One region of the Clostridioides sp. LIBA-7602 genome, then DNA from elsewhere that is predicted to be linked to it. Evidence: riboswitches for the same ligand, from Rfam matches in the RefSeq annotation. Region 1 holds a riboswitch; each other region holds the start of a gene.

Region 1 (10,521 bases):
AGTAAAAATAAAAAGTGACAATAATATTGTAGTTGTATATTCAAACTTAGATGAAAATGTTAGTGTTAAAAAAGAACAGAAGGTAACAGAAGGACAATCTCTAGGTACTGTAGGAAGCACTTCTCAAGTAGAGAGTGAAGAGGGCATACATGTACACTTAGAGGCATATAACGGAGAGAAATCTATAGACCCAATGAGTCTAATTAAGTAAAAGTATAACAAGTTTAATCATATTTGGTTAAGCTTGTTATATTTTTTGGTGTTTTTACATATATATCATTAAAGCTATTATGTGAGGGGGGTAATCTTTGAGATCTCATATAGAGGAAAGGGCCATAGTGGTAGCAAAATATATACTTGAAAAAAACACTACAGTAAGACAAACCGCCAAGACATTTGGAGTAAGTAAAAGTACAATTCACAAGGATGTTACAGAAAGATTGAAGGAAATAAATCCATCCCTTGCCAAAGAAGTTAAAAGTGTGCTAGACAAGAATAAATCAGAGAGACATATTAGAGGGGGATTAGCAACTAAATTAAAGTATGAGAAGGAACATAAAAAAATGTAGGTTAAAAACCTACTTTTTTTATTGAATTAGATTATTGTAATAAATATATTAAATAATTATAAATAGCAGAATAATAATACTCTTAAAACATTTATTTTCTCTTGATTAAAGCGAGATTTTTGTATATGCTTTATTATAGGAGTATTAAAATAGACTTATAATATAATCTAATATATAAATGAAGGAGTTGAAAAAATGGCTGGAGCTGATATAGGCATAGATTTAGGTACTGCAAATGTACTTGTTTATGTTAGTGGTAAGGGAATCGTTTTAGAAGAACCATCTGTTGTAGCAATAGATAATAGGACAGATTCTGTTTTAGCTGTGGGAGAAGAAGCTAAAAAAATGATAGGAAGAACACCAAGTAATATAGTTGCTATAAGACCTTTAAGAGATGGTGTAATTTCTGATTATGATGTAACTGAAAAGATGTTAAAATCTTTTATAGATAAGATAGTTGATAAAAAAGGATTTGGAAGATTCTTCATGCCAAGGATTATGGTATGTGTACCAACGGGTGTCACAGAAGTAGAAAAAAGAGCAGTAGAGGATGCTACTAGACAAGCCGGAGCTAGAGAAGTATATATCATAGAAGAACCAATAGCAGCAGCCATAGGGGCTGGAGTAGACATATCACAGCCTAATGGGAATATGATTATAGATATTGGTGGTGGGACTGTAGACATAGCCGTAATATCTCTAGGAGGAGCTGTTGTAAGTGAATCTATAAAAGTTGGTGGGGATAGATTTGATGATTCTATAGTTAAGTATATGAAAAAACAACACAACCTTCTTATAGGAGAAAGAACAGCAGAGAAAATCAAATTTGAAATTGGTTCTGCATTTAAGAGAGAAGAAGAAAAATATATGAAGATAACAGGAAGAAACTTAATTACAGGACTTCCTAGTTCTATAACTATAAATTCAACAGAAATGCTAGAAGCTCTTAGAGAATGTGTTGAGCAAATAGTAGTTGCCACTCATGCTGTTTTAGAAAAAACACCTCCTGAGTTAGCAGCAGACATAGGAGATGTTGGTATAATAATGACTGGCGGAGGTTCATTATTATATGGATTAGATAAAATAATAGAACAGAGAACAGGGATAACTGTTACAATAGCAGAGGAGCCATTGTCTTGTGTTGCAAAAGGTACAGGAATAGCTTTGGGTTCAATAGACTTACTTGAAACAGGTGGGTCTTTTAGAAGAAAATAATTAGGAGAGTTTATAATGCTAAATATAGATGAAATAAAAAAATTAATACCACATAGATATCCATTTTTATTGGTGGACAAGATTACAGAACTAGAAGTTGGAAAAAGAGCTGTTGGTATAAAAAATGTAACAGTTAACGAGCCATTTTTTCAAGGTCACTTTCCAGAATATCCATTAATGCCAGGAGTTTTGATAGTAGAGGCTTTGGCACAAGTGTGTGGAGTTGCAATGATGTCTGTAGAGGAAAATAAAGGAAAATTAGGTGTATTTGCAGGTATAGATAAAGTTAGAATTAAGAGAGAAGTAAGACCAGGAGATACATTAACTATGGAAGTTGAAATGACAACTCTTAGAAGAAATATAGCTAAGGCAGATGCTAAAGCATATGTTGGTGAAGAGCTTGTCTGTAAAGGTGAATTAATGTTTGCTTTGGTTGAAAAGTAAAAACTAACAACATAAGAGTAAAAAGGTAGATAATTTGGAGTATTTAATCAGATACTCTAAAATATCTACCTTTTTATATAAAGAATTTTATCGGTTACTTCACATTGGACTTAGGTGGATACTAATAAAGCTAAAGCTATTGTTTCAGCTAAGTCCAATATAAAGCTAAGACGTATATTATTAAATGAAAGTCTATTGTTTTCATCAATTTTATCTACAATTCCCACTATAGAATAATTTCCTATTTGAGGTAGTTTTTTGCCAACACCTTTTCCGGGCAGGATAGGTCCTTCTCTAATTTGTATATTACCTATGTTACTCTGCGACCCCAAGCAAGCATCTATAGCCAAGAAGTTACCTTGCATATGTGTATTTTTTATAGTATCTAAAGACTCATATATGTTTAAGGCGTGAATAGGGTTATCTAGTGTACCGTAAACGGGGTATTTAAATTTACTGTTCTTAAGTATTGTTCCAACTAAAGGGCCTAAAGTATCACCTATAGCCCTGTCTGTTCCTATGCAAACAACAATCGTATTTTCATTAATTATAGTTTTTAGAACTGAACTTAGCATCTGTATAACATCATCATCGCTGTAATTTACTTTAGCTAAATACAATAGGAACACCCCCTTCAAAAAAATATATGAATAAAAAACAGTAAAAAGACCTAACTTTAAATTTCAGATAGAGATAATATTTTATTTGTCTTACAAAAAAAGGTATGGGAAAAATATGACTAAAAATCTTGACAAAATTTTAAAAAAATAGTAAGCTAGTAAAGTAAAACAAAACTTAAATCTTGATTACCTTATCAAGAGCGGCTGAGGGATAGGCCCTGTGAAGCCCAGCAACCACCCAAATGGGAAAAGGTGCTAATTCCTACAAGACAAAAGTCTTGAAAGATGAGGTCAGTTAATTAGTATACAATTACGATTATTAACCTCTTCTTATAAAGGAGAGGTTTTTTATTTTGAGTAAAATTTCTAAAATTAAAAATAAGGTAAAACCTATAATAAAAATTAAGAATGTATAAGGGGGAATAAAAATGGCAAGACATTTATTTACGTCAGAATCAGTTACAGAAGGACATCCTGATAAGATATGTGACCAAATATCAGATTCAATATTAGATGCATTATTAGAAAAAGACCCACAATCTAGAGTAGCTTGTGAAACTACAGTTACAACTGGATTAGTTTTAGTAGCAGGAGAAATAAGTACATCTGCTTATGTAGATATTCCTAAACTGGTAAGAGAAACAGTAAGAGAGATTGGATATACAAGAGCAAAATATGGATTTGACTGTGATACTTGTGCAGTTATAACTTCTATAGATGAGCAATCTGGAGATATAGCTATGGGAGTTGATGAAGGTCTAGAAAGCAAGACTGGAGAAGAGATAGAAGAAGAAATAGAAAAAGTTGGAGCTGGAGACCAAGGTATAATGTTTGGATTTGCATGCAATGAGACTCCAGAATTAATGCCACTTCCAATATCTTTGGCTCATAAATTATCAAGAAGACTTACAGAAGTTAGAAAGACAGGTTTAGTTGATTATTTAAGACCAGATGGAAAAACTCAAGTTACTGTTGAATATGAAGGAAATAAAGCTGTAAGAGTACATACAGTTCTTATATCAGCTCAACATTGTGAAACAGTATCAAATGATAAAATAAGAGAAGATATAATTAATCATGTTATTAAAGAGGTTATACCAGCTGAATTACTTGATGAAGAAACTAAAATTTATATAAATCCAACAGGAAGATTTGTTATAGGAGGACCTCAAGGAGATACAGGTCTTACAGGAAGAAAAATAATAATAGATACTTATGGTGGATATTCTAGACATGGTGGAGGAGCTTTCTCAGGAAAAGACCCTACAAAAGTTGATAGATCTGCTGCTTATGCAGCTAGATATGTTGCGAAAAATATTGTTGCAGCTGGCCTTGCAGATAAATGTGAGATAGAACTTGCATATGCTATAGGTATAGCTAGACCACTGTCTATATTTATAGATACTTTTGGGACAGGTAAAGTTTCAGAAGAAAAACTTGTTGAATTAGTAAATAAACACTTTGATTTAAGACCAGGAGCTATAATAAGAGACTTAGATTTAAGAAAGCCACTTTACAAAAAAGTTGCTGCTTATGGTCACTTTGGTAGAACTGATATAGATTTACCTTGGGAAAAAATTGACAAAGTTGAGCAATTAAGAAAAGATGCTCTAGGTGAATAATTTTTAACTAAGAGACTGTTAGAATGTAATTTTAAGATTACTTTCTAACAGTTTTTTTATTGTAGATTAAATATTTTTAATAAATGTAAATTTCTCATCATATAATAAACAAACAGTATTTAATTAGATTAGTGTATTTTGTTTTATAATATTATGGCAAATTGATACATATTATAGGATATATGTTAAAAACTGGTTAAGAATGTGTTAACTACTGTTAAATTATTAAAAATATATTGAAATATCACAATAATACGTCTAATATAATCTTAATAAACTTACACTTAAAAAATTATTTTAATTAGGGGGGAGTAATGTATGTCAGGCAAGATAAATGTTAAAACTGTTATAAGTTTTGCTGGAGCTTATGTGGCTACTGTAATAGGCTCTGGATTTGCAACTGGTCAAGAAATACTGCAATTTTTTACGTTTTATGGATATGCTGGTATTATAGGTGGAATAATATCTATGGTATTATTTTCATGGTTTGGAGCAGAAGTTATAGATAAAGGAAGAGAATTGAAGCTTAAGGAGCCAATAAAGATTTATCAAGTATACTGTGGAAAATATCTTGGCACATTCTTTGAATGGTTTGGACCACTATTTTTATTTGGAACATTAGTAATAATGATTGCAGGAGCAGGAGCTACATTATCAGAGTACTATGGATTAAATCCATATGTAGGTAGGATTGGTATGGCAATCGTTTCCCTAATAACTGTTTCTTTAGGTTTGACAAGGCTTTCTAAAATACTAGGTAATATAGGTCCTATAATAATAATATTTACACTTTTAGTAGGAGCTATTAGTTTGTGTAGTAATATTGATGCTTTACCAAATGCTGGAGCTATGGTTGATAGTCTAAACATTAAAACTGCTACATCAAGTGGGTATTTCTCAGGTGTGCTTTATACTTGTTATAATGTAATAATAGTAATAACATTCTTGACAGGAATGGGTTCTTCTGCAGTAAATAAGAAAGATGCTGTGTGGGGTGGTATAATAGGTGGAGTAGCTCTTATGGCAGCAGCTATAATGATGAATTTAGCATTACTTTCAGACATAGGAAATATATATACAAAAGAGATACCAGCACTTTATTTAGCTGATAAGATATCTCCAATAATAGGTATTTTATTCTCAGTAGTTCTTTTATTAGGAATATACACTACAGCTGTACCACTATTATGGTCAGTAACTAATAGATTTGTAGAGGATGACCATCCTAAATTTAGAATGATAACAATAGTAGTAAGTATACTAGCATGTATAGGAGGTCTATTGCCATTTGATAAGCTAGTAGGAACACTATATCCGTATACAGGTTACATGGGAATTTTGATTTTACTATGTATGCTTTATAGAAGAATTACTAAAACCAGTGGGTATAAGGAAAATAAATCTGAGATAAGTTAATATTAGAATAAATTTATGAAATTTAGTTTGTACTTTACACATGAAGTAATTAAAATAAAATAGTTATTAAAATATGGTACCTGTTTTCTAAGGTGCCATATTTTTTGGATGCACATTTTTTTTGTTTCTGATAAAATGTATAATAGTTGGAAATTAGGTTAAGTATAAAAGTATAAAAACTTTTCTAGAACTATCATAGTCTAACATATAAAATATACTAACTTAAATGGAGCGAGTATTAGTATTTTTAGGAGATAAAAATGGAAAAATTAGAAGGAATGATAAGTGAAATAGTCTTTAAAAATGAGGACAATGGATATACAATAGCTCATCTGGTAAATGAAAAGGATGAAATTGTAATTGTAGGATGTATGCCTACTTTGGCAATTGGAGAGAGTATCGAAGTTGAAGGTAAATGGGTAAACCATAAAATTTATGGTACTCAGTTTGAAGTGAATAGTTTTATGCCAGTGACACCATCATCCTTAGAAGGAATTTATGTTTATTTATCTTCTGGAATGATACATGGTATTGGTGAAAAAATGGCTAAGAGAATAATTGATAAGTTTGGTGTAGATACACTAAATGTGATACAAAATTCACCAGAAAGACTACAAGAAGTAGAAGGTATAGGGAGTAAAAAGGTAAAACAAATAGTAAAAAGTTATGAAGAAGACAGAGAGCTTAGAAACATCATAATAGAACTATCTCCTTTTGGAATAACGCCAAATTACTGTCTAAAAATATATAAGAAATATAAAAGCAGTGCAATAGAAGTCATAAATAAAAATCCATACCAACTTGCTGAAGATATAAGAGGAATAGGATTTAAGGTGGCTGATAGTATAGCCAATAAAATTGGCATAGATAAAAATTCTAAAGATAGAGTTTGTCAGGGAATTTTATACACTTTAAATAAATCTCTAAGCAATGGACATACATATTTACCAGAGCATGTTCTAATACAAGATTCGGAAAAATTATTGGAGCTAAATGGAGAAATAATAAAAGAGTGTATAATGATGTTAGTTTATAACCAAAAAATACATATAGAGAAAGTAAACAATGAAAATCTTATATATCTTATGCCATATTATTTAGCTGAAAATGGAGTATGTAGTCAAATCGTAAAATTATCACAGTATGAATTTGAAGACTTGAAAATAGATATAGATAGTGAAATTAATATTTTAGAAGAAGATAAAAAAATCAAGTTAGCAGAAAAACAAATTTTAGCAGTCAAAGAATCTATTAATAGTGGAGTATTAATTATAACTGGTGGCCCAGGGACTGGTAAGACAACCACTATTAACTCTATCATAGAGATATTTGAGAATAATGGTAAAAGTGTGACCTTAGCAGCTCCGACGGGAAGAGCAGCAAAGAGAATGAGTGAAACTTCTGATAAAGAAGCAAAAACTATACATAGATTATTAGAAATGGGTTTTTCAACAGATGATGATTTAACTTTTTTTAAAGATGAAGAAGACCCAATAAATTCAGATGTAATCATTGTTGATGAGGTATCAATGGTAGATATAATTTTAATGTACAATCTACTTAGAGCTATAAAGATAGGAACAAGAGTAATTTTGGTTGGAGATAGTGACCAACTACCTTCTGTAGGAGCTGGAAATGTACTTAAGGATATGATTGATTCTAATATTATAAATGTGGTTAAATTAAATGAAATATTTAGACAAGCACAAGAGAGTATGATAATTGTAAATGCTCATAAAATAAATAATGGAGAGCCGCTTTATTTAAATACAAAAGAGAAAGATTTCTTTTTTATAAGAAAATCTACCAATGAAGAAATATTAAATGAAATAATAGGATTAGTTAATGAAAGATTACCTAAATTTTATAAAGTTGATAAATTAAAAGACATACAAGTTTTATCTTCAATGAGAAAAGGAGAGTTAGGAGTTACTAATCTCAATATAGAGTTACAAAAGTATCTTAACAAAAAAGAAAAATTTAAAGTTGAAGAGAGTTTTTCTAAAAGACTCTTTAGAGTAGGCGATAAAGTAATGCAAGTAAAAAATAACTATACAAAAAAATGGGAAACAGAAGACCAAAAAGAAAGTGGAGAAGGCATCTATAATGGAGATATAGGATATGTTTATCATATAGATAAAGATAAGAAAACTATATATGTATTATTTGACCAAACTAAAATTGTATCTTATTTATATGATGAATTAGATGAAATTGACCATAGTTTCTGTACAACAATACATAAAAGTCAAGGAAGTGAATTTCCAGTTGTAGTATTACCAATAACTTGGGCTCCTCCCATGTTACTTAGCCGTAATTTATTATATACAGCTGTAACAAGAGCAAAAAAATTAGTTGTATTGGTTGGAGATGTAAAGTATCTTGAATATATGATAAAAAATAATAGAGTGAACCAAAGGTATTCAAATTTAGGATATAAGTTGAATAAATTTAAGCGAGAAGGGTTGTTGATAGAATAAATATGAAAATATGCAATGATAATTTTATTAAGCGTTTACAAAACATGATTAATAAATGTCTGGATTTTATATATCCTGAGAATATAAGTTGCATAATTTGTGATAAATCCATAAAGAAAACAAATACTTATTCAATATGTAAAAGCTGTTTTAATGAAATGAATTTTATACAAGATGGTTGTATGAAATGTGGAAAACCAATAACACGTCATTCAATTGAAAAGGAGTTTTTTGAAGACTGTAGCTATTGTTTTAATAAAGATTTTTATTTTGATAAATCTATATCTTGCATTGAATATAATGATGTAAGCAAAAAGATAGTATTAGGACTAAAATATAATCAAAAAACATTTATGGCTAGGTATATAGCTCAGATAATGAAAGAAAAATTGTATTTGGAAAACTTAAAATTTGATTATATACTATTTGTTCCACTTCATAAAAAAAGGTTGAACAAAAGGGGATTTAATCAAGCACAAAAAATAGCGTCTAATTTAAGTAAGATACTTAATATTCCATTATTAGATTGTATAAGTAGAAAAAAATATACAAGAATGCTCTATAAATTAAACAAAAAAGAAAGAAAAGAAGAACTAAAAAATGTATTTGAAGTTAAAGAAAATATAAAATTAATAAATGATAAAAATTTACTTTTAATAGATGATATATTTACTACAGGTTTGACAACAAATGAAATTTCTAAACTTCTAAAGTTATCTGGTGCTAATAAGGTATTTGTATTGACTCTACTGACAAGAGCAAGTGATAATTATGTTATGGAATAATCTTATATGTTGACAATTTTAATTTAAAATATTAAAATGAATAAGTGATATTTAGGTCTGTGGTTGAAAGTCCAAGCCAGTCGCAGGCAAAAGGATCCACGTAAGTTAACACTAAAAATTGGGTTAATGATCATGGTGCGGCTTAGAAGTAAGACCTACCGATAATAAAATCGAGAGAGAGTAGTAGTGCGGCGAACCCAAGCGAACCCTCCAGTAGGCGAGTGTGGGGTCAAAAACCAGGTCAGCTAAATATCATATTAAAGAGAGCTAGCATAATACTTTTATGTGTAGCTCTTTTTTGTATATAATAAATTAAGGCTAAGTCATAAAGAGGTGATATATTTGAACAAAAGACAAGAAAACTTATTAACAACATTGCTATTAAAAGAAGAGTTTATAAATGTCAATGAGATTGCCAATGATTTTGAATGCTCAGAAAGGACAATAAGAAATGATTGCAAATATATTGATGAATGGTTATCTACTTTTTGTAATGCTTATATAAAAAGAAAACCTAATATAGGAGTCAAATTTAGTGGAGATGATACAGATAAAATACTAGTAAATCAGAAGTTACGAGGTGAAGTTAAAAGAGTAAATAGTGAGCTTCATAAGCAAGTTGAGATATTAAATCTACTACTTTGTAACAATAAAAAAGTCACTTTAAATGATTTATCTAATAAATTGTACATAAATAAAAATATTGTCAGAGAAGAAATAAGTAAATTATCAGTGGCATTAAATAATTATAACTTAAATGTCTCAACCAAAAAAGGTAGTGGTATATGCGTTGAAGGGGATGAGAAAGATATAAGGATAATGTTAGTATCATTCTTATTTAAATACATAGATAAATACAGGCTAAACATAGATGAGATAGAATATTTTCATATAGTAGATATAATAATTGTCAAAAATATAATGTCTACTATAGAAGATAATATGGATATAAGACTTACAGATATATCATTCAGACAACTGATGCTATTTTTACTTATAAATACAATACGAATAAGGCTAGGCAATTCTTTGAAAGTATTAAATACTAAGAAAGAGCTCAAGTTAAAAATGCTTATTTTACATATAGAAGATGAATTAAAATCCAATTTATCTATAGTATTAAATCATGAAGAAAAATTATTTATAGAATCTTTAATATTTGGTATGAATAAGCAGATAAACAGTAGTAACACTAAAAAAGCACTATATTTAAATGAAGAATTAGCAGAGTATACAAGAAAAATTATAAATTTAGTGTCAGAGGAATCAGGAATAAATTTCAATAATGATATATTGCTTTATGAGCAATTAATATGCCATTTAAATGTTACAATGCACCAAATGAAAAGTAATGTTTATTTGGAAAACCC
Region 2 (10,521 bases), 1.6 Mb from region 1:
ACCAACATCAAATCCTTTTTTAGCAATGTTAAATACTCTATTTGGTAATCAATATTTAATAATAACTACTTTGACTATGTTATTTGCTACATTTATGCCTAAATTCTTTAGTGATATAAAAGGAGCACAAGAGATAGGTACATTTTTAATCTATATATTCTTTGTGGTAGTAGGTGTTCCTGCTTCTATAACATTAATAATCCAAAAATCACCATTATTGCTTTTATATTGTGGAATAATGGTACTGATAAACATGTTAGTTACATTTATAGTTGCCAAAATATTTAAGTTTACTTTAGAAGAAGCTATTCTTGCATCTAATGCAAACATTGGTGGGCCTACAACAGCAGCAGCTATGGCAATATCAAAAGGATGGTCTAAACTAGTAGGACCAATACTTATAGTTGGAACATTTGGATATATAGTTGGCAATTATTTTGGCCTTTTAGTAGGAAATATTTTAATATAATTCTATATGAACTAAAAAGTTTATTTTAAGAAAGACTTTTATTTAACTGGAGGTTGTTATGATTTTCGATGGACATTCAGATACTTGGGCAGATGTAACAATAAGAAGACTCAACGGGGAGAAAGATGTATTTAGAAGAATTCATCTTGATAATTTTAAAAAAGCAAATATAGAAGGAGCTATTTTTGTAATATGGATAGACCCTCCATATGATAAAGAACCTGAAAAAAGAGTTAAACAAATTATAAGCTCTATAAAAGATGAAATTGAAGATATGAAAGATATTGTAAATATAGTAAAAAGATATTCTGATATAAACAAAGGTATAAGTGAAAATAAAATAAATATTTTAATTGGAATTGAAGGATTAAGTCATATTGGAAAAAATATAGATTTGATAGATTATTTTTATAAGGATGTCGGTGCAAGACATGCATCATTAACTTGGAATGAGCAAAATGAACTTGCTACAGGTTGTTTAGGAGATAAAAACAGAGGTTTAACTCAGATAGGGAAAAAAGCAGTAAATAAGATGGAAGAATTGGGAATGATAGTAGATGTATCACATTTAAATGAGAAGTCATTTTGGGATTTGATGTCTATTGTAAGTAAACCAGTAATAGCCTCTCATTCTAATGCAAGAAACTTATGTGATGCTAAAAGAAATCTTACCGATAATCAATTAAAAGAAATTTCAAAGATAGGTGGATTAGTAGGAATAAATAGTTTTAGAGGGTTTACTAATAGTAATCCAAAGAAGCAAGATTTGATACACTTAGTTGACCATATAGATTACATGGTAAATCTCATAGGTATAGAGCATGTATCTTTTGGTTTTGATTTTAGTGATTACTTAGGAGTAGAGACTATAGGTTCTTTTACTGAAAATGCCAGTATCCCAAGTGTAGATGGTCTTGAAAGTACACATACAGCACATAACATAATAATAGAACTTGAAAATAGAGGTTATAAAAAAAGAGATATAGATTTAATTTCTAGTGGTAATTTTTATAGACTCTTTAGAAATATATTAAAATAATATAATAAATAACTTAAATTTACAAAATATTTATTATATTTAATGGGAATACTTACATATTTAAATTAGCATTTATAATTTATTTTATTAAATTAAATTTTAATGTTACTAGGAGTTTCAATTCTAGTAACATTTTTTATGTAAAAAACAAATATATATACATATTGACAATGATAATTATTATTGATAAACTATAAAAGTAAAAAATGATAATAATTATCATTTTAAATGAAGAATAGTTTTTGAGGAGGGAGAATGAAAAAAAGGTATTTAGTCATAGGAATAATAATTTTGTCTTATTTTTCTTTATTTATAGGAGCCGAAGATATAAATATAATGCATATATTTGCAAAAAATCAGCATAAACTTATGATATTTATCATGAGTAGAATACCAAGATTGATAAGTATATTGATTGCAGGTGTAGGGATGAGTATAGCGGGTCTTATAATGCAACAGATAAGTAAAAATAAATTTGTATCACCTACAACAGGAGCTACAATAGATGCAGCTCAATTTGGTATAGTAATCTGTATGCTTTTAATACCAACTGCATCTATTTTTACAAAGACCATAATAGCATTTATATTTTCTCTTATAGGGACTTTTATGTTTATGAGAATAATAAGAAAGTTGCAATTTAAAAATATAATATTCGTGCCATTAGTAGGTATAATGTTTGGAAATATAATAGGCTCTATGACTGATTTTATTGCATATAAATATGATTTGAGTCAAAATGTAAGTTCTTGGATGCAAGGCGATTTTTCTATGATACTTAAAGGCAATTATGAAGTATTATATATTACAATACCTCTTATAATATTAGCATATATTTATGCAAACAAATTTACTGTTGTTGGTATGGGTATGGATTTTGCAACAAATTTAGGTCTGAGCTATAAAAAAGTTGTTAATATAGGTTTGGTAATAGTGGCACTTGTCACAGTATGTGTAGTAGTTACAGCTGGTAATATACCTTTTATAGGTCTAATAGTTCCAAATATTGTGTCCTTATATATGGGAGATAATATAAGAGCGAACATATGGTATACTGGTTTATTTGGAGCTATATTTGTGCTTATATGTGATATTTTTGGAAGAATAGTTATTTATCCATATGAAATATCTATAGGACTTACAGTTGGAGTTATAGGAAGTATGCTATTCCTTTATTTAATACTAAGGAGGAATATAAATGAAGCTTAGTCTTAATCAAAAAATTTATTTTATTAGCACATTATTATTAATATCAATAGCACTTTTTATAATTTATGGTATAGACATGAATAATGTAGATTATGCACTATCACAGAGGATACCAAAGATACTTGCTATGATATTAGGTGGAGGATGTATAGCATTTACCACTGTAGTGTTTCAAACAATTACAAATAATCAAATATTGACACCAAGTGTACTGGGATTGGATTCATTGTATGTAATGATTCAAACTATAATAGTATTCATATTTGGCTCAACTAGTAGTTTAATTATTAATGAGAATTATAATTTTATTATTAATGTTACTATGATGATTGGAGCTTCAATGTTATTATATAAGACATTGTTTGAGAAAAATAAACATAATATTTTCTTTTTAGTCCTAGTAGGGATGATATTTGGAACATTATTTAAAAGTGCAACAACATTTATCCAAGTAATGATAGACCCAAATGAATTTCTAGCTTTACAAACTAGCATAATGGCAAGTTTAAATAATATAAATACTAATGTACTTTTAATAGCATTTATAATAATTATTGCCATAATACCTTTTATATATGACGAAATAAAGTATTTGGATGTATTATCTTTAGGTAGAGAGCAGGCAATTAATTTAGGTGTAGATTTTGATAAAGTAGTTAAAAAGATGATAATACTAATAGCAATTTTAGTTTCAATATCAACAGCACTTATTGGTCCAATGACATTTTTAGGACTTTTGCTTGCCAATATAACTAGAGAAATTTTTAAAACGTATAAGCATACATATTTAATTTTTGGTTCCATGTTGATAGGAATGATTACATTAATAATTGGTCAATTTTTTATACAGCATGTATTTAAATTTGATACTACTTTAAGTGTAGTAATAAATTTTATAGGAGGAATTTACTTTATTCAGTTATTGTTAAAGGGGGCAAATAGGTGATAGAGATAAGAAATATATTTAAAAAATATAAGAATAAAAATGTTGTAGAGGATGTCTCTTTTAATATAGAAAAGGGAAAAATAACATCTTTTATAGGGCCAAATGGAGCTGGGAAAAGTACTGTATTATCAATAGTAACAAGGCTTATAGGAGGTGATAGTGGAGAGGTAATAATAGAAGGAAAGAGCTTAACTAGTTACAGCAACAAAGAATTAGCCAAAAAAATAGCTATTCTTAAACAATCTAATAATATAACTTTAAGACTCACAATAAGGGAACTGGTTGGATTTGGAAGGTTTCCATACAGTGAAGGAAACCTAACTAAAGAGGATGAAAAGTATATTGATGAAGCGATAGAATATATGAAATTGACTGATATACAACATAAGTATCTAGATGAATTGAGTGGAGGACAAAGACAAAGAGCTTATATAGCAATGGTAATAGCTCAAGATACAGAGTACATATTGCTTGATGAACCACTTAATAATTTAGATATGAATCATTCAGTTCAAATGATGAAAGTGCTTAGAGGTCTTTGTGATGACCTAGATAAGACTATAGTATTAGTAATGCACGATATAAACTTTGCATCATGTTATTCAGATAATATAGTTGCATTAAAAAATGGAAAAATTGAGAAAGTAGGTCGTACAGACGAGATAGTCAATGAAAAAGTTTTAGAAGATATTTACGAAATGAGCTTTAATATTAAACATATAAATGGAAATCGAATCTGTATTTATTTCTAAATTATGATATATAAAAATAAATAAACCTTATAATAAATTCAAATTAAAATAGAGATTAACAAGAAAGAGGGAGATATCATCATGAATAAAAAAGTAGCGATAGTAGCCGCAGTAGCCATAGTAGGATTAGTGACAGTATTTGCATTAGGTGGAGGTAAAAAAAATGAGCCTAAGACATTAGAAAATTCAAATGATACTATAAAGATAACTCATAGCTTGGGAGAAACAGATGTAAAGTTAAACCCTAAGAAAGTGGTAGTATTTGATTATTCAGCTCTAGATACAATGGATGCATTAGGTGTAGGGGAGAATTTAGTAGGGCTTCCAAAGTCAAGCTTACCAACATCTTTAGAAAAATATAAGGATGAAAAGTATGCAGATTTAGGAGGGTTGAAAGAGCCAGATTTAGAAGGTATAAAGTCAGCAAATCCAGATTTAATTATAATAAATGGAAGACAAGAAGATTTTTATGAGCAATTATCAAAAATAGCACCAACAATAAGTACAAGTAAAGATGATAAGAAGTATTTGGATTCTGTTAAAAATAATATAGATAAAATAGGAAAAATATTTGGAGTAGAAGAAAAAGCTAATCAAGAATTTAGTAAAATTGAAAAAAAGATAGAGGCTCTAAATAAAAAAGTAACAGAAAAAAACTTAAATGCTTTAACGCTAATGGTGAATGAAGGTAATTTAAGTGTATTTGGTGAAGAATCAAGATTTAGTGTATTATACAAGAGTTTTGGATTTGAAAATAAAGATAAAAATATAAAAGAATCAAGTCATGGTCAAAACATTACTTTTGAGTATATAGCAAAACAAAATCCAAAAGTTATGTTTGTTATAGATAGAGGAATAGCTACAGGTAGTGATGTAAAAGCAGGCTCAACAGCAAAAGCTGTTTTAAACAATGATGTAATAAAATCTATGGATGCATATAAAAATGATAACATAATATATTTAGATTCGCCAACATGGTATGTAAATGATGGAGGTCTAACTTCTTTAAATAAAATGATAGATGATGCGTCACAAGCAGTTAATAAATAAGTCTATTATTTACGATGAACATGTTTTATTTATTGCTATTTAATCAGCCACTTAAAGTGGCTGATTTTTTATAGTTTAAATAATAATGTGAATTATAATAATATAAATATATTCAAAATATAATAAAATACAAAGTTATACTAGACAAAAAGAATAATTTTTAAATATAATTGAATTATATAGATATATAGGTTGTCGCAATTATATAATTTTAAGCAGAGTTTTATAACTAAAAGTAATATAAACTGTATCTAAAAAAAGAGTGATTTCTATAAAAACGTTTTTGTAAATAGATATAATACTAAAAATAAACTATGTAAAATAAGCATTTCTATATCTTAATTGTATAGAAATTTTTATTGGAATTTCATGCTTCTTATTTGAAAAAATGATTATACACAACTTTGTTGAGTTGATTATAAAGAATATCTAATACATGAAAAACTACATAGAGGATAGGGGTATTTTATGAAGAGAGTTTTGAGGGTAACTATCTTAGTCTTATTTATTTTATTAATTTCTATAAGCTCCATTTCGATTAAATTGATTCGTAATATTGCGGACTATGGAAAACTAATTAATTATGTTGGTATCGTCCGTGGAGCGAGTCAACGTTTAAGCAAATTAGAGATGGACAATCAACCAAATGATGAGTTAATCGACTATATAGATGGAATTTTACATGAATTAATTACAGGGGATGGAAAGTACGGTTTGGTAGTTACCGATTGCAAAACATATAACGATTATTTATTTTTACTAGAAAAAAAGTGGAAAGATTTAAATAGTGAAATAGAAAAAGTAAGAATGAATGAAGAAAACAATCATTTATTAGACACAAGTGAAGACTTTTTTTATCTTGCAAATAATACAGTGTTTGAAATAGAAAATTTTTCTAAAGAGAAAAGTGATTATCTAATGACTTTAATAATCATTATATCTATTATAGGTATGTTAGCATGGATTATATTGATTATACAATACAATAGAAAATTGATTAGTTTGGAAAAATTAAATGTAGATTTAAAAAACATTGCGTATAAAGATGAGCTCACAGGAGCAAATACTATAGAAAAGTTTAAGCTAGATGCAAATCAAAATATTTATAAGTATAAAGACAAGAAATTTGCTGTATTCTATATTGATTTTGAAAATTTTAAATACATTAATGACATATTTGGATATGATTATGGTGATATGATATTAAAACGATATGCTAATCTTATGATGAATGATATTGGAAAATATGAGATATTTGCAAGGGAAATTGCAGATAGATTTATTGCTTTAAGGTGCTATGTGGATAAGGCAGACTTAGTGATACGACAACGAGTTGTAGATGAGAAACTGATTAATATTACGAACGAAATTAAAAACAAATATAACATTACGATTGTCAGTGGAATTTGTTGTATTGAAGATGTAATTGAAAAACTAAACATAGATGATTTAATAAATAGAGCAAACTTTGCACAAAAAACTGTTAAAAATAAACCAGGTACTAATTATGCTTTTTACAATGAAAATATTCGTAAAAAAATGATTGAAGAAAATACAATCAAAAGTAGAATACATGAAGCCATTGAAAATAAAGAATTTATAGTTTATTTTCAACCCAAAGTTAATTTACATAATCAAAAGATAGATTGTGCAGAAGCTTTAGTACGTTGGTTGACTCCAGATAAAGGTATCATATCTCCTGCAATATTTATTCCAATACTGGAAAAGGATTTTTTTATTGGTTTGGTAGACAAGTATGTTTTTGAAGAAGTTTGTAGATGGATTAGAAAGAGATTAGATGAAAATAAACCATTTGTTCAAATATCAGTTAATGTTTCTAGAATACAGTTTTATAATACCAACTTTGTGGAAACTTATTCAGAGATAAAAAAGAAATATAATATACCTCAAAACACTATAGAAATTGAATTTACTGAGAGTGTTGCTTTTGAGAATCAAGAACACTTTTTGGAAATTATACATGACTTACATAAAAATGGATTTACTTGCTCTTTAGATGATTTTGGAAAAGGGTATTCATCTTTGGGTGTCTTAAAAGATTTACCATTTGATGTTTTAAAACTTGATTCTATGTTTTTTAATGCTAGCTTAGACAAAGATAAAGAAAAAACAGTAATAAAAAATATTATACATATGCTAAAAGAATTGAATATTACAACAGTTGCAGAAGGTATTGAATGTAAGGAACAAGTTGAATTTCTAAAAGATGTTGGATGTGATTTAGTACAGGGATTTGTATTTTATAGACCAATGCCCATGTTAGAATTTGAAGAAATATTGGATAAAGAATTTGTTCATAATAGTTAGAAAGTAAATAATTATAAAAAAAAGAGACTGTGAGTGAATTTACTCATAGTCTCTTGATAATGTACTTATTTTCTTCCTGCAACCCATTTTAAGCCCCAATGAAACTCATTGTCCATTTCTTTATGGCCTTTAAAGTATTTAATGACTTTTTCAACACTGAATGTCTCATCATTTACATTTTCTATCAATGCTATTGAACACATGTTATAGCCATTTTTATGTTCATCAAGTTTAACAACTAAATCTGAATCTTGTTTTTGTTTGATTGTTACAATTCCATCAGCCTCAGACCAATTAGCTACACCTTCATAGATAAAAGCATAAATAAGTATTCTCTTTATTTCTTTTATTTTATTACCATTTATTCTTATATTTTCTCCTTGTGTATTGCTACCTGTTCTGTCATCTCCATCTAATTGAGCAAAAGGGGGATTCTCTAAACTACCAAAAGAATTACCTAATGCTTGTACAGCACCTTTTACACCATTTTTCATTTCAAACAGGCAACCTAAATCTAAATCTATATTACTGCTTTTTAGAGAGCCAAAAAAACCTTTTTTTTGTATTTTTTGATTCCAATTTAAATTAACTAAGATTTCACCTAAATCACTATTTTCTTTTTTTGTAAGGTTTATTTTTTGTCCCTTTTTTAATTCTATAGCCATAGTAATCTTCCTCCATAAACATAGATTTACTTAAATGGTAGCACTTAACAAGTCAATATTCAACAAGATTAGAATAATAATATTAAAATTATACTAAATATACTAGAAAACAGGAATTACAATTCCTTTGTATTTCTCTTCAATTATACTTCTTGCTTTATCTGATGTAAGAACATCTTGTAGAACTTTAATTTTTTCACTATCTTTATCTTCAGTTCTAAATGCCAAAAGATTTGCATACTCATCATTTATAGGAGCTGTATAAAGTCCATTTTTCTTAGCATCAAGACCAGCAGGTACTGCGTATGTAGTATCTATAAATGCAGCAGTTACGTCTGGAAGAGAAGATGGAATCTGAGCAATATCCAATTCTTTAAATTGTATGCCTTTTGGATTTTCGATTATATCTTTAGGACTAACTAGTCCATCATCTTTAGGTAAAGTTAAAAGCCCAATACTTTCAAGATATCTAAGGTCTTTAGAACAAGAAGATGGATTGTTGCTTATTGCAATTGTATCTCCTTTTTTAAATTCATCAATAGATTTTATCTTGTAAGAGTAAAGTATTGCTGGGCATACATATAGTTTTTTTCCAGCCATTATTTTATATCCTTTAGCTTTGACAGCCTCTTTTAGATAAGGTTCATGTTGGAATAGATTTGCATCAATTTCTCCATTATTTAAAGCTTCGTTTGGAAGTATGTAATCATCAAAATTCTTAATTTCTAAGGTATAACCTTTTTCTTCGATAAGTGGCTTTAATTCTTCTAATAATTCTCCACCTGGTACTAAAGTAGCACCAACAACAATTTTTTTGTCATCGTTAGCTTTAGAGCATCCAACTATAGATAAAGTGAAAACTAGACATAATAATAAACTTAATAATTTTTTGAATTTCATATAAATTCCCTCCTGAATATGATTGATTAGTTAAAAATAAAATACCCTCTTTTATCACACTGCAAAATAAAATAAGCCTGAGTTTAAACTCAGGCTTTAAAAGCTAATTTAGACTCATCTTTCAGTATAATACTGCAGGATTTAGCACCAATGTATATAAAAATATACTGGTTGCTGGGTTTCATAGGGCCAGTCCCTTCACCACTCTGGATAAGAAGTATCAATTTTTAATTATGTTATAAATATTATCATGATTTTTTATATATGTAAACACAATTTTATAAATATTTTAAAATCTTTAGTATTTCTATTTAACACCTAAGATTCCAGAAACTAAAATATCAGTATCAGCACCTAAGAAATAATCATTTATTTCAATTGAATTTAAAACATTTCTTAAAGCATTTTCTTCATGCTTTGTGCCAACAAGTTTGTCTTCCACAAATGAAACATCACGTTTTCCAAAAAAATCTCCAAAAAATTTTATAGTTGTTATTATGCCTTTATCAACATTTAGATTAAACTCAACATTTCCACCAGAATATTTTAACTCATTTGAAAGAGTATATTTTGGTGAATTACCAAAGTTCCAATCCCAAGTTTCATATTTTAATTTAGTAAGTTTTTCTATTTGTTCTATGTCATACTTACTTAAACAATAATTAGTATTATCAATATTAGTTTTAGATAAATAATCCATGATTGCATCTTTAAATTCCAGTATATCCATTTTAGATTTTAGATGTTCACTTATATTAGTTACACGAGATTTTACAGATTTTATTCCCTTTCCTTCAAATTTTATAGGCTTTACTTTTAAAGCTTTTGAAAGGTCGTTTATCTCAGATGAAAATAACAACGTACCATGGTGCATTACCTTGTTTTTGTAGTTGTACTGGGCATTTCCAGAAAATTTCTTACCATCTATAAGAAGGTCATTTCTTCCAGAAAATTCAGCGTTGACATCTAATGTTTTAAGCAAGTCTATTATTGGTTGAGTGAATCTTCTGAAATCACTAAAGCTATTATTATTGCAAGCTATGAATGTAAAATTTATATTTCCTAAATCGTGAAATACAGCTCCACCACCAGATTGTCTCCTAACGACAGGTATAGAATTTTCTTTTATATATTCTAAATTTATTTCAGAAAGTGTATTTTGA
Region 3 (10,521 bases), 1.1 Mb from region 1:
TATCTATTATATCTATAATATCAGCATAGACAGCACTACCTGTTGCACCTCTTCCAGCTCCTTTACCCACAAAAGAAAGTTCACCTACTGAATCACCTACTAGAATCACTACATTAAACTCATTATCTATTTTTGAAAGCATATTATCATTATCAACCAATGCTGGTCTAACAAACCCACTTACTTCTCCTGATTCATACTTACTTCTAGCAACTAATTTTATCTTACAATTTAATTTTTTTGCGTATTCTATATCTTTTTCATCTATTGAAGTTATTCCTTCTAATAATAAATCTTTCCAATATACTATTTTTCCATAAGATAAAGTAGATAATATAGATAGTTTTCTAGCACTATCATATCCTAAAACATCTGCATCTGGGTTAACTTCTGCAAATCCCAATTCTTGTGCTTGTTTTAAAGCTACATCATACGGTAGATTTTCATCATACATCTTTGATAATATAAAATTACAAGTTCCATTCAAAATAGCATTTATACTCTTTATATTATTACCTTCTAATGATTCTATCAATGGCTTTAAAACTGGAATACCACCTGCTACAGATGCTTCAAATTTAATGCTAACATCATTTAAATTGGCTAATTCTATAAGGTCGCTACCTCTCTCTGCAAGCAAGTCTTTATTGGCTGTTACTACATGTATTTTTTTATTTAATGCTCTTGTTACATAATCAAAAGCTGGATTCAATCCTCCAATTACTTCAACTAGTATATCAATATCCTTATCAAATATATCTTCTATATCTGTTGTTATCTTATCAAAATACTTTTTAGACTTATGTTTCTCTTTATTTTTAACTAAAATTCCAACTATTTCTATATCTCTTTTTGAAGTATTATTTTCTATTAAATCAATTAATCCACTTCCTACTGTTCCATACCCTAATATTGCTATCTTCACTGTTACATACCCCCATCATTTTGATTATATTAAATTATTTATATGTATAAATATACTAATTAAAAAAGCTTGAGTATAAACTCAAGCCATATGACGGGTTTATACTCATCTTTCAGCATAACTGCTGCAGGATTTAGCACCAATGTATAATAAAATATACTGGTTGCCGGGCTTCATAGGGCCAGTCCCTCTGCCTCTCTTGATAAGATTGCTAATTTAAATTTATGTTTAATAGTATAATACAATTTTTGCCAATTGTCACTATTTTTTTAACTTATTTTACTAAAAGAATATATACTATTATCTAGCTGCTCTTTTAGTTGGTTTACCTTTTTTTGTAACATTATTATTTTTAACCTTGGCTTTTGCCTGTTCATGTCCTGGGAAAAGTATCTTAGGTTCCTCAACATTTCTCTTATAAATAGTAAATTTAAAACCAATAGCTTGCACAAATTCAGCTCTTAAAGCTTCACATACTGCATTAGCAGTTTCTTTAGCATCAAGACCTGCATTTTCTAGTATAGTAACTTTTACTAATTCTCTAACTCTTAACATATCATCTAATTGCTCTAAGAAACTTTCTGTGACACCTTCTTTACCAATTTGTGTAGTAGGTTTTAAAGTATTTGCCAAAGATCTTAAATACGCTCTTTGTTTTCCTTTTAACATATCCTCACCTCTATAATCCTATACTAAAATTAATTGTAAAATTCAAATTCCAATTCGTAAATTCTAACTACATCTCCATCCTCTATTCCCATTTCTCTAAGTCTATCAAACACACCTTGACTTTCCATAGCTTTTTGGAAATATTGAAGAGATTCCATATCATCAAAATTTACAGAATACATTATTCTTCTAAGTGCTTTACCTGTAACTACATACACACCATCTTCAATATCTATACTCAATTCTTCTTCAGTACCAATATCAAGTTCTGGTCTGTACATTTCTTCTTCTGAAACTAGTTCCACATCTTCTACTTCTTTTAAAAGTTTAGAGACATAGGCTATTACATCATCTATTCCTTGACGAGTTGCTGCAGATATTTTAAATACTGTATATCCTCTGCCTTCTAACTCATTCTTAAATGTATCAAACTTACTTTCATCTTCTAGTATATCAAACTTATTTGCAACAACAACTTGTGGTCTCTTTGAAAGCTTTTCATTGTACAATCTAAGTTCGTCATTTATCTTGTCAAAATCTTCAATAGGGTCTCTACCCTCTAGTCCAGATATATCTACAATATGTATCAATACCTTTGTTCTCTCTACATGTCTTAGGAATTCATGCCCTAATCCTATACCTTCAGAAGCACCCTCTATAATTCCAGGTATGTCTGCAAGTACAAAACTATCTCCAAACTTAGTTTGAACGACACCTAGATTTGGTGTTAGTGTTGTAAAATGATAGTTTGCAATTTTGGGTTTAGCCTTAGTTACCACTGATAGAAATGTTGATTTACCTACATTAGGAAATCCTAAAAGACCTACATCTGCTATCATTTTAAGTTCAAGAGTTACCCATCTTTCTTCTCCATCTGTACCAGATTTTGCAAAAGCTGGAGCTTGTCTTACTGCATTTGCAAAGTGTTGGTTACCTTTACCACCTATACCACCTTTTGCAACTACAGCTATATCTCCTTCTTTCTTTAAATCTGCCAATACAAGACCTGTAGCCTCATCTCTTATTACTGTACCTGCTGGTACTTTTAATACTAGGTTCTCTCCATTTTTACCAGCTCTTTTACCTTTGCTTCCGTCGCCACCATTTTGAGCTTGATATTTTTTTTGGTACTTAAAGTCCATTAGAGTTCTAAGACCCAAATCAACTTCAAATATGATGCTTGCTCCACGACCACCATCTCCGCCATCTGGTCCACCAGCTGGAACATATTTTTCTCTTCTAAATGCTACCGAACCATTTCCACCATTTCCAGCCTTAACAAATATTCTTGCCTTATCTATAAACAAATTCTTCACCTACTTAATTAAAAACTTTTAATTAGCATTACCAAAAACACTATTATAAATTCATCAGTACTATAAGAAAAAGGAGTGCCTCAACACTCCTTTTATGTATATTACTCAGCTATTGCTACTGGATATATACTAACTTTTTTTCTCTTCTTGTCTTTTCTTTCGAATTTAACAGTACCATCAACTAATGCAAATAAAGTATCATCGCTACCTTTTCCAACATTAGTTCCTGGATGTATTTTAGTTCCTCTTTGTCTAACTATTATACTTCCAGCAGTTACTAATTGCCCATCGAATCTCTTAACACCTAATCTTTTAGATATAGAATCTCTACCATTTTTAGAAGAACCTACCCCTTTTTTAGATGCTAATAATTGTAAATTCATGTTTAACATATGGAGTCACCCCCTACTTTTTTAAAATTTTTATATTTTTTGGGTATTCCCGTTTAATTTCTTCAACCGCTAATTGAAAGTGATTTAGTAATAATTGTGCATCTTTTATATGTATATCTTTAACTATACATTCTATATGACCTTCTTCTCCTACTACTTTTTCAAATTCAATCTTTTGTAATTTGTCTAAAGAATTTATAACTGCAATAGCATTAGATGTAACTGCAGCACACACTATATCATAGCCTATTTCAGCAAAATCAGCATGTCCCTTTAAACAAAAACCTTGTATCAAGAAATCATCATTATAATAATATTTTACTTTTATCATAACTTAACCAACAACTAAGCGTTTATTTTTTCTACAACTATCTTAGTGTATGATTGACGATGTCCTTGTTTTCTTCTGTAATCTTTTTTTGCTTTATACTTGAAAACTATAACTTTCTTAGCCTTACCTTGTTCAACAACTTTAGCTTGAACAGATGCTCCTTCTACTACTGGAGAACCTAATTTTAATTCTCCATCTTTAGAGCAAGCTAATACTTCGTTTAAAGTAACAACATCACCTGCGTTAGCTTCTAATTTTTCAACGAATAATACATCACCTTCAGAAACTTTATATTGCTTCCCACCAGTCTTTACTATAGCGTACATTAAATACACCTCCTCGGCCTCAAACTCGCCAGTACAAGGTACTTCATTTGAAGATTTAGACCTTTACTGTGCGGCATTACAATTATTAATTATAAAATATTTACATTTTATTGTCAACTATTTTATCGAAAATAACATTAGTTTTATTGTGTTTTAATGTAGCATTTGAGTTTAAAGAAATCTTTATATTATATTTTTCACCAATTTTATCAATTATATCCATATAATATTCTTTTATTTGTTCAAAAATAAAATCATTAAACTCTATTATTACATTTTTATAGACTGTATGCTCGCTTATTCTCATAATTTCTTTTTCAATACCATCTACCATATGATGTATAGATTTTATCGTTTGTGCACCATCACAACATGGACAAGACATTAGATAATATTTATCAATAGACTCTTTTTCTCTACGCCTTGCAACTTCTACTAAACCAAGCTTCGTCATACCTAACACTTCAGCTTTTCTTTTATCTTTATTAAATTCTTCCTCTAAGAGGTGTAAAACTTCATTTTGATGCTTCTTTTTATGCATGTCAATAAAATCAATTATTATTATTCCAGCTATGTCTCTAATTCTAAGTTGCCTTACAATTTCTTTTGCAGCTTCAATATTAGTTTTATAAACAGTCTCATCAAGTTTGCCAGTTCCAACAAACTTACCTGTATTTACATCTATGACTGTAAGAGCTTCTGTCTTTTCAATTATTAGATAACCTCCACTCTTTAACCATACCTTTTTATTTAGTAACTTATCTATTTGAGATTCTATCCTATATAAATCAAATACATCTCTATTTTCTTCAAGACATAGTTTATCAACATAAGTATTGTCTATTCCCTTCAAAATAGATTTGAGTTCGCAATATCTATCATAACTATTAGTAATTATAGATTCAATATCATCATTCACATTATCTTTTACATATTTAGTTGCAAAATCTAAGGATTTATATAATAATTTTGGTCCAATACCAAGTTTATATTCTTTTAAAATGTTTTCATACTTTAATTTCAACTCTTCTATATCTTTTTTTATTTCATCATGAGTGCAACCTTGAGCCTCAGTCCTTATTATTAAGCCTAAATTTTCTTTATTTACTGCCTTAGTAATTTTTTTTAATCTAAATCTTTCTTTTTCATCAGTAATTTTATTCGATATTGTAGTTCTATCATTGGAAGGTATATAGACAATATACCTTCCAGAAATACTAATTTCAGTGTTTAATTTTGCACCTTTAGTTCCTATTTCTTCTTTATTTACTTGCACTAGAATATCTTGACCAGATTTTATAGTACTTCCTTTTTTCAATTGTAAATAAGCAAGTTTTTTAAAGCCAATATCTACAAAACAAGCTTCTATTCCTGGTATAACTTTTTTTACAATTCCACGGTATATATTGGATACAGTCTTTTTATTTAAATTATCCTCAACAAAAAGTTCTACTAACCTTTCATCTTCAAGTACTGCTGTTTTCTGAGACCCTACTAAGGACTCGATAACTATCTTTTTCACAACTTCACCTCTCGAGCCTACATAGGAGTCACTAATTCACCATCTTCTAATACATATAAATCTCTTCTCAATATATCAACATCTAATGGGTCAACATTCAATTCAAACATCTCTAATATTTTTGGAATAAGTATATTAGTATTTAAATTAGTCTTTGAACCTGTAGCTATAGTAGCGGTAAGAGTAATATATTCATCTTCTAAATTTAAAACATCAAAAGTTCTTATCATAGGTCTTATATCAACTTCTACCATCTTCCCTTTTTTATTCTTTTTTGTTATAATTATTTCTTTATTATTCATAAAATCAATTACTTTTCTTTTTACAAACTCTTTAGTTAGAGGTCTTTTTAACTCTATATTAAACAGATATTCTCCATAATCTATCACAGAAGAAAGAGAAGGTGTTTGTCTATCAATTTCTTTTGCTTTGATAAATGCTATTCCATCTGGAAGTTGAACTGATACTTTACTTAAGAACTCCTCTACTGATAAATCATCTTCTTCTATCTCAATATCTACATACTCTCCCTGACTTTCTGTTCCTAAAGCCAAAGCATTACCATAACTCATTTTAGGATGAGGATTAAACCCTTGAGAATGTGATAAGTTTATTTCAGCTCTCCTAAATGCTCTTTGCAATAATCTCTGAAGGTCAAGATGTGATATATATATCATATCGCCTTCCTTTTTAAATTTTACTCTTATTATTTTACTCATATTAGCAAAGCCCCCTTCCTATATCATGTATATTTATTCCACAGCCATTACAATTATGTCTACAATCAGAAGTGATTTTTTCTTTTTTAGCATTCTCATCTTCTCTAATTAAGAATTTTTTATTAACACCTACATCTATATGGTCCCAAGGAAATACTTCTTCATAAGTTCTATTTCTATGTGCATAAAAATCTATAGAAAGATTATTTTTTTCCATAGCTTCCTTCCATATATCCAAATTAAAGTGTTCTGCCCATCCATCAAACTTTGCACCTAGTTTAAATGCATCATATATAACTTTTCCTATCCTTCTATCCCCTCTAGCTACTACAGCTTCCATCAAGCTAGTTTTTGAATCATGGTAATTGTATTTTATATTGTTGTTTCTCAATTTATTTACTAAGTGTCTTTGCTTCTCAACTACTTCTTCTGTAGTATCTTGTCCATGCCATTGGAAAGGTGTAAATGGCTTTGGTACAAATGTAGAAGTACTTACTGTAACGCTAAAACTTCTCTTTAATTTACCTCCATTTACTTTTCTGTAAATATCAATAACCTTATATGCTAATTTAGCTATTCCATCTAAATCATCATAAGTCTCAGTTGGTAAACCAATCATGAAATATAGTTTGACACTATTCCATCCCATCTCAAAAGCTCTTTCTGTTGCATTTTCCAAATCTTCTTCTGTGACACCTTTATTTATAACATCTCTAAGTCTTTGAGTTCCCGCCTCTGGAGCAAAAGTAAGTCCAGACTTTCTTACTTGTTGTATTTTATCAGCAATTTCCATTGAGAAGTTATCTAATCTAAGAGATGGAAGAGAAATCCCTATATTATTAGAAGCATACTCGTCTACCAAATAATCAGTAAGCTCAGATAATTTGCTATAGTCACTTGTACTAAGTGATGATAATGATATTTCATCATATCCAGTATTTTTAACTAATTTATCTAATATTTCTTTAAGTCTTTCAACACTTTTTTCTCTTATTGGTCTATATATCATACCTGCTTGACAGAATCTACATCCTCTTGTACATCCTCTGAATAATTCCAACACTATTCTATCATGAACAGTATCTATATAAGGTACTATTAGTTTCTCTGGATAGTCTACAGTTTCAACATCTTTTATTATTCTCTTAGTAGGATTCTTAGGAACTCCATCTCTATTAGGAGTTACACTTTGAACTGTACCATCTTCATTGTATTTAACATCATAAAAACTTGGTATGTATACTCCCTCTATACTTGATATTTTATATAAAAAATCTTCTCTAGTCGTTTTATTTTCCTTCCATCCTTTATACTCATTTACTACTTCTAAATTGACCTCTTCACCTTCACCTAATATTACTACATCCACAAAATCTGCTAAAGGTTCAGAATTATAGGCACAAGGGCCACCAACCATTACAAATGGGTCTTCCAGTTTTCTTTCCTTTTTTAATATTGGTATATTTGCTAAATCTAATATATTTAAGATATTAGTATATGAAAGTTCATATTGAAGTGTAAAAGTAACAAAATCAAAGTTTGTTATAGGCTCTCTTGACTCTAATGCAAATAATGGTATGTTTTTTTCTCTCATTATATTTTCCATGTCAACAGCAGGAGAATATACTCTCTCACAAAATACATCTTCATCTTTGTTTATTACATCGTATAATATATGACTTCCTAAGTGACTCATACCAACTTCATATAAATCTGGAAAGCAATGTGCGTATCTTATCAATTCACTATTACTAGTATCTTTATGAATTGAATTTATTTCATTTCCAAGATATCTAGCAGGCTTTTCTACTTTTTTTAAGATTTTTTTCAAGTCTACTTTATTCATTTATCCAAATTCCTCCAAACAAGCTCTTTATTTTTATTCTTATTTATAAGTAATATTATACACGATAAAATATTTTCTATCAAAAATATAACTAAAATATTGAATTTAAAACCTATATTATTCACAAAATAGAATGTCTAAAAAATATTTAATAATATTTTCCATTAAATTTTTATTAAAATGCAGATTTTTTATCAAATATGATATATTATAAACATAAACTATTGTTTTATATGACTTATAATGACATCTTTTGTTTCATTAACCCCAAAATGGGGTATGTTACTTGTATAATGATAAATTTTAGGAGGGTTAAAAATGAGTAAAGTTTTTGAAGTAAAAAAAGATATCTACTTTACTGGCGTAGTAGATGAAGGTTTAAAAGTATTCGACATAATAATGGAAACTGAGTTTGGGACAACTTACAACTCTTATTTAATCAAGGACGAAAAAACGGTTTTATTTGACACAGTAAAAGCAAATTTTAAAGATGAATTCTTAAGTAATCTATCAGAAGTTACTGATATAGCTAAGATTGACTATGTTGTAATTCATCATACAGAACCAGACCATGCTGGTAGTTTAAAGTACTTATTAGATTTAAATCCTAATATAGAAGTTTATTGTACTAAAGCTGCTAAACTATACTTAGATGGTCAAATAAATAGACCTTTTAATTGTCATGTAATAAAAGATGGTGAAGTTTTAAATATTGGTAAAAGAAACCTTAAATTTATAACTGCTCCATTCTTACATTGGGTTGATACAATGTTTACTTACATTGAAGAGGACAAGACTCTTTTAACTTGTGATGCATTTGGTTGTCACTTTGCAAGTGTTGATGCAGATGTAGTAAACAGTGAAGATTACCTAAAATCAGCTAAACACTATTATGACTGTATAGTTAAGCCATTTGCTAAGCACGTTTTAAGTGCTGTAGATAAGGTTGTAGGAATGAACATAGAATTTGATACTATATTAACTTCTCATGGACCAATGCTTACTAAAGACCCAATGGCTGCTGTTAAAAGATATGTTGAATGGTCTACAGAAGCTATTAATACAACAAATCAAAACCAAGTTTCTATATTCTACTTATCAGCTTATAGCAATACTTTAGAAATGGCTAAAAAGATAAAAGAAGGTCTTGATGCAGAAGGCGCAAAAGCTGAATTATATGATTTAGAAGATATGACATTAACAGAGATGCACGATACATTAGTAGTATCAAAGGTAATACTATTAGGTTCTCCAACTATAAACAAAACTATGGTTAAACCTATGTGGGATTTATTCTCTGTTATAGACCCAATGGCTAATCAAGGCAAGATAGCAGGAGTATTCGGTTCATTCGGTTGGAGTGGTGAAGGTATAACTATGGCTGAGACTTTACTTAAAGCTATGTCATTTAAAATGCCTGTAGAATCTCTTAAGAAAAAATTCTTCCCTAGTGAAGAAACATTAAAAGACTGTATGGCATTTGGTGCAGAATTTGCAAAATTAGTTAAATAATCATTAATCACAAACAAAATTATTTAATTTAAATAGTTTTATATCCAAAAATAAATTAAAAAGGAGTTGTCTCAAAATTGATTTTTTCTAATCTAATTTTAAGTTCAACTCCTTTTTTAAATTTTTAAAGAGGTCGAAAATCTCTTTTTTGTTTCACATAATAATGTTAAATACACCCTCAGCGAGAGGTTGCATTATTTATAATGATATGTTCTATTTGTATATTAGTATTAACGGACGTATCTAGCGTATGCTACTAGCCCTATTCCAGAATTAGATCCTTTTTCACCAATTTCTACTTTAATAATTATATTATTTTTTTTACAGTATTTTGACAATTCTGCCGCAGAACGGTTCTTACCACTAAAATCTAAAGAAAATGGCTTATCATATTCAAAAGGATATTCAACAGGTTTACTATTTGGTGCTAATGCAAACATACCATATGGTGTTTTCATAAATCCTATTACAGAAACCGTATGCTTTGATGGGTCTAAATTTGAATTACTACCTGTAAACTTAATTGTATTTATTGATGAGTCAATTGAACTACACAAAAGACCCTCATACATTTCATTTTTTGGCTTCATATTATTTCCATAAACTTCATTAAGTATTGCCCCTTGTTGATCTGCTAGCATAGTGTGCTTCCCAGCTTTTGCTGGCGGATTTTGAGTATTTACTGCTCCAACAGCTGGATATGCTGTCTTGTCAAATGGTAATGGGTGAGTAAGGCTCTTGTATATAATGTCCTTTCCTGCCGATTTGTTAGCATCAATGTCTACATGATACAAACGTCCATCCTCAAAACGGACAAGGTTCCACTGGTGGTCATTTGATGTACTATGTACATAATAACATTCAATTCCCATAGCATCACATAGGGCTTTAAAACTCCTACACATTCCAGAGCACGCACCTTTTTTAGTTACCAATGTATAGGCAGTATTGGCTCCCTCTGCT

What was found. A riboswitch is a leader RNA that binds a small molecule or an ion and turns the genes downstream of it on or off. The one in region 1 is predicted to bind S-adenosylmethionine.
Region 2: linked by a shared signal. The riboswitch ahead of ACTG45_RS08610 (MetQ/NlpA family ABC transporter substrate-binding protein) and the one ahead of metK (methionine adenosyltransferase) in region 1 are both predicted to bind S-adenosylmethionine.
Region 3: linked by a shared signal. The riboswitch ahead of ACTG45_RS06030 (homoserine dehydrogenase) and the one ahead of metK (methionine adenosyltransferase) in region 1 are both predicted to bind S-adenosylmethionine.

Annotation. Positions count from the first base shown of each region.
Region 1 covers NZ_CP196991.1:176,017-186,537, forward strand. Annotated here, with positions in the region: gene ACTG45_RS01185 (M23 family metallopeptidase) at 1-211, shown strand, start outside; gene spoIIID (sporulation transcriptional regulator SpoIIID) at 309-569, shown strand; gene mreB (rod shape-determining protein MreB) at 765-1,784, shown strand; gene fabZ (3-hydroxyacyl-ACP dehydratase FabZ) at 1,800-2,228, shown strand; gene yyaC (spore protease YyaC) at 2,339-2,848, opposite strand; SAM riboswitch class I at 3,037-3,140, shown strand; gene metK (methionine adenosyltransferase) at 3,277-4,470, shown strand; gene ACTG45_RS01215 (YkvI family membrane protein) at 4,789-5,886, shown strand; gene recD2 (SF1B family DNA helicase RecD2) at 6,147-8,366, shown strand; gene ACTG45_RS01225 (ComF family protein) at 8,369-9,151, shown strand; gene ACTG45_RS01230 (BglG family transcription antiterminator) at 9,485-10,521, shown strand, end outside.
Region 2 covers NZ_CP196991.1:1,797,280-1,807,800, forward strand. Annotated here, with positions in the region: gene ACTG45_RS08570 (DUF819 family protein) at 1-469, shown strand, start outside; gene ACTG45_RS08575 (dipeptidase) at 528-1,508, shown strand; gene ACTG45_RS08580 (ABC transporter permease) at 1,764-2,717, shown strand; gene ACTG45_RS08585 (iron chelate uptake ABC transporter family permease subunit) at 2,707-3,663, shown strand; gene ACTG45_RS08590 (iron ABC transporter ATP-binding protein) at 3,660-4,415, shown strand; gene ACTG45_RS08595 (siderophore ABC transporter substrate-binding protein) at 4,497-5,465, shown strand; gene ACTG45_RS08600 (putative bifunctional diguanylate cyclase/phosphodiesterase) at 5,934-7,793, shown strand; gene ACTG45_RS08605 (TerD family protein) at 7,859-8,458, opposite strand; gene ACTG45_RS08610 (MetQ/NlpA family ABC transporter substrate-binding protein) at 8,561-9,358, opposite strand; SAM riboswitch class I at 9,470-9,575, opposite strand; gene lplA (lipoate--protein ligase) at 9,666-10,521, opposite strand, start outside.
Region 3 covers NZ_CP196991.1:1,244,613-1,255,133, reverse strand. Annotated here, with positions in the region: gene ACTG45_RS06030 (homoserine dehydrogenase) at 1-925, opposite strand, end outside; SAM riboswitch class I at 1,028-1,134, opposite strand; gene ACTG45_RS06025 (YhbY family RNA-binding protein) at 1,226-1,594, opposite strand; gene obgE (GTPase ObgE) at 1,624-2,901, opposite strand; gene rpmA (50S ribosomal protein L27) at 3,012-3,302, opposite strand; gene ACTG45_RS06010 (ribosomal-processing cysteine protease Prp) at 3,316-3,633, opposite strand; gene rplU (50S ribosomal protein L21) at 3,648-3,959, opposite strand; gene ACTG45_RS06000 (Rne/Rng family ribonuclease) at 4,060-5,481, opposite strand; gene ACTG45_RS05995 (TIGR03936 family radical SAM-associated protein) at 5,499-6,200, opposite strand; gene ACTG45_RS05990 (TIGR03960 family B12-binding radical SAM protein) at 6,202-8,046, opposite strand; gene ACTG45_RS05985 (FprA family A-type flavoprotein) at 8,365-9,558, shown strand; gene ACTG45_RS05980 (transglutaminase-like domain-containing protein) at 9,789-10,521, opposite strand, start outside.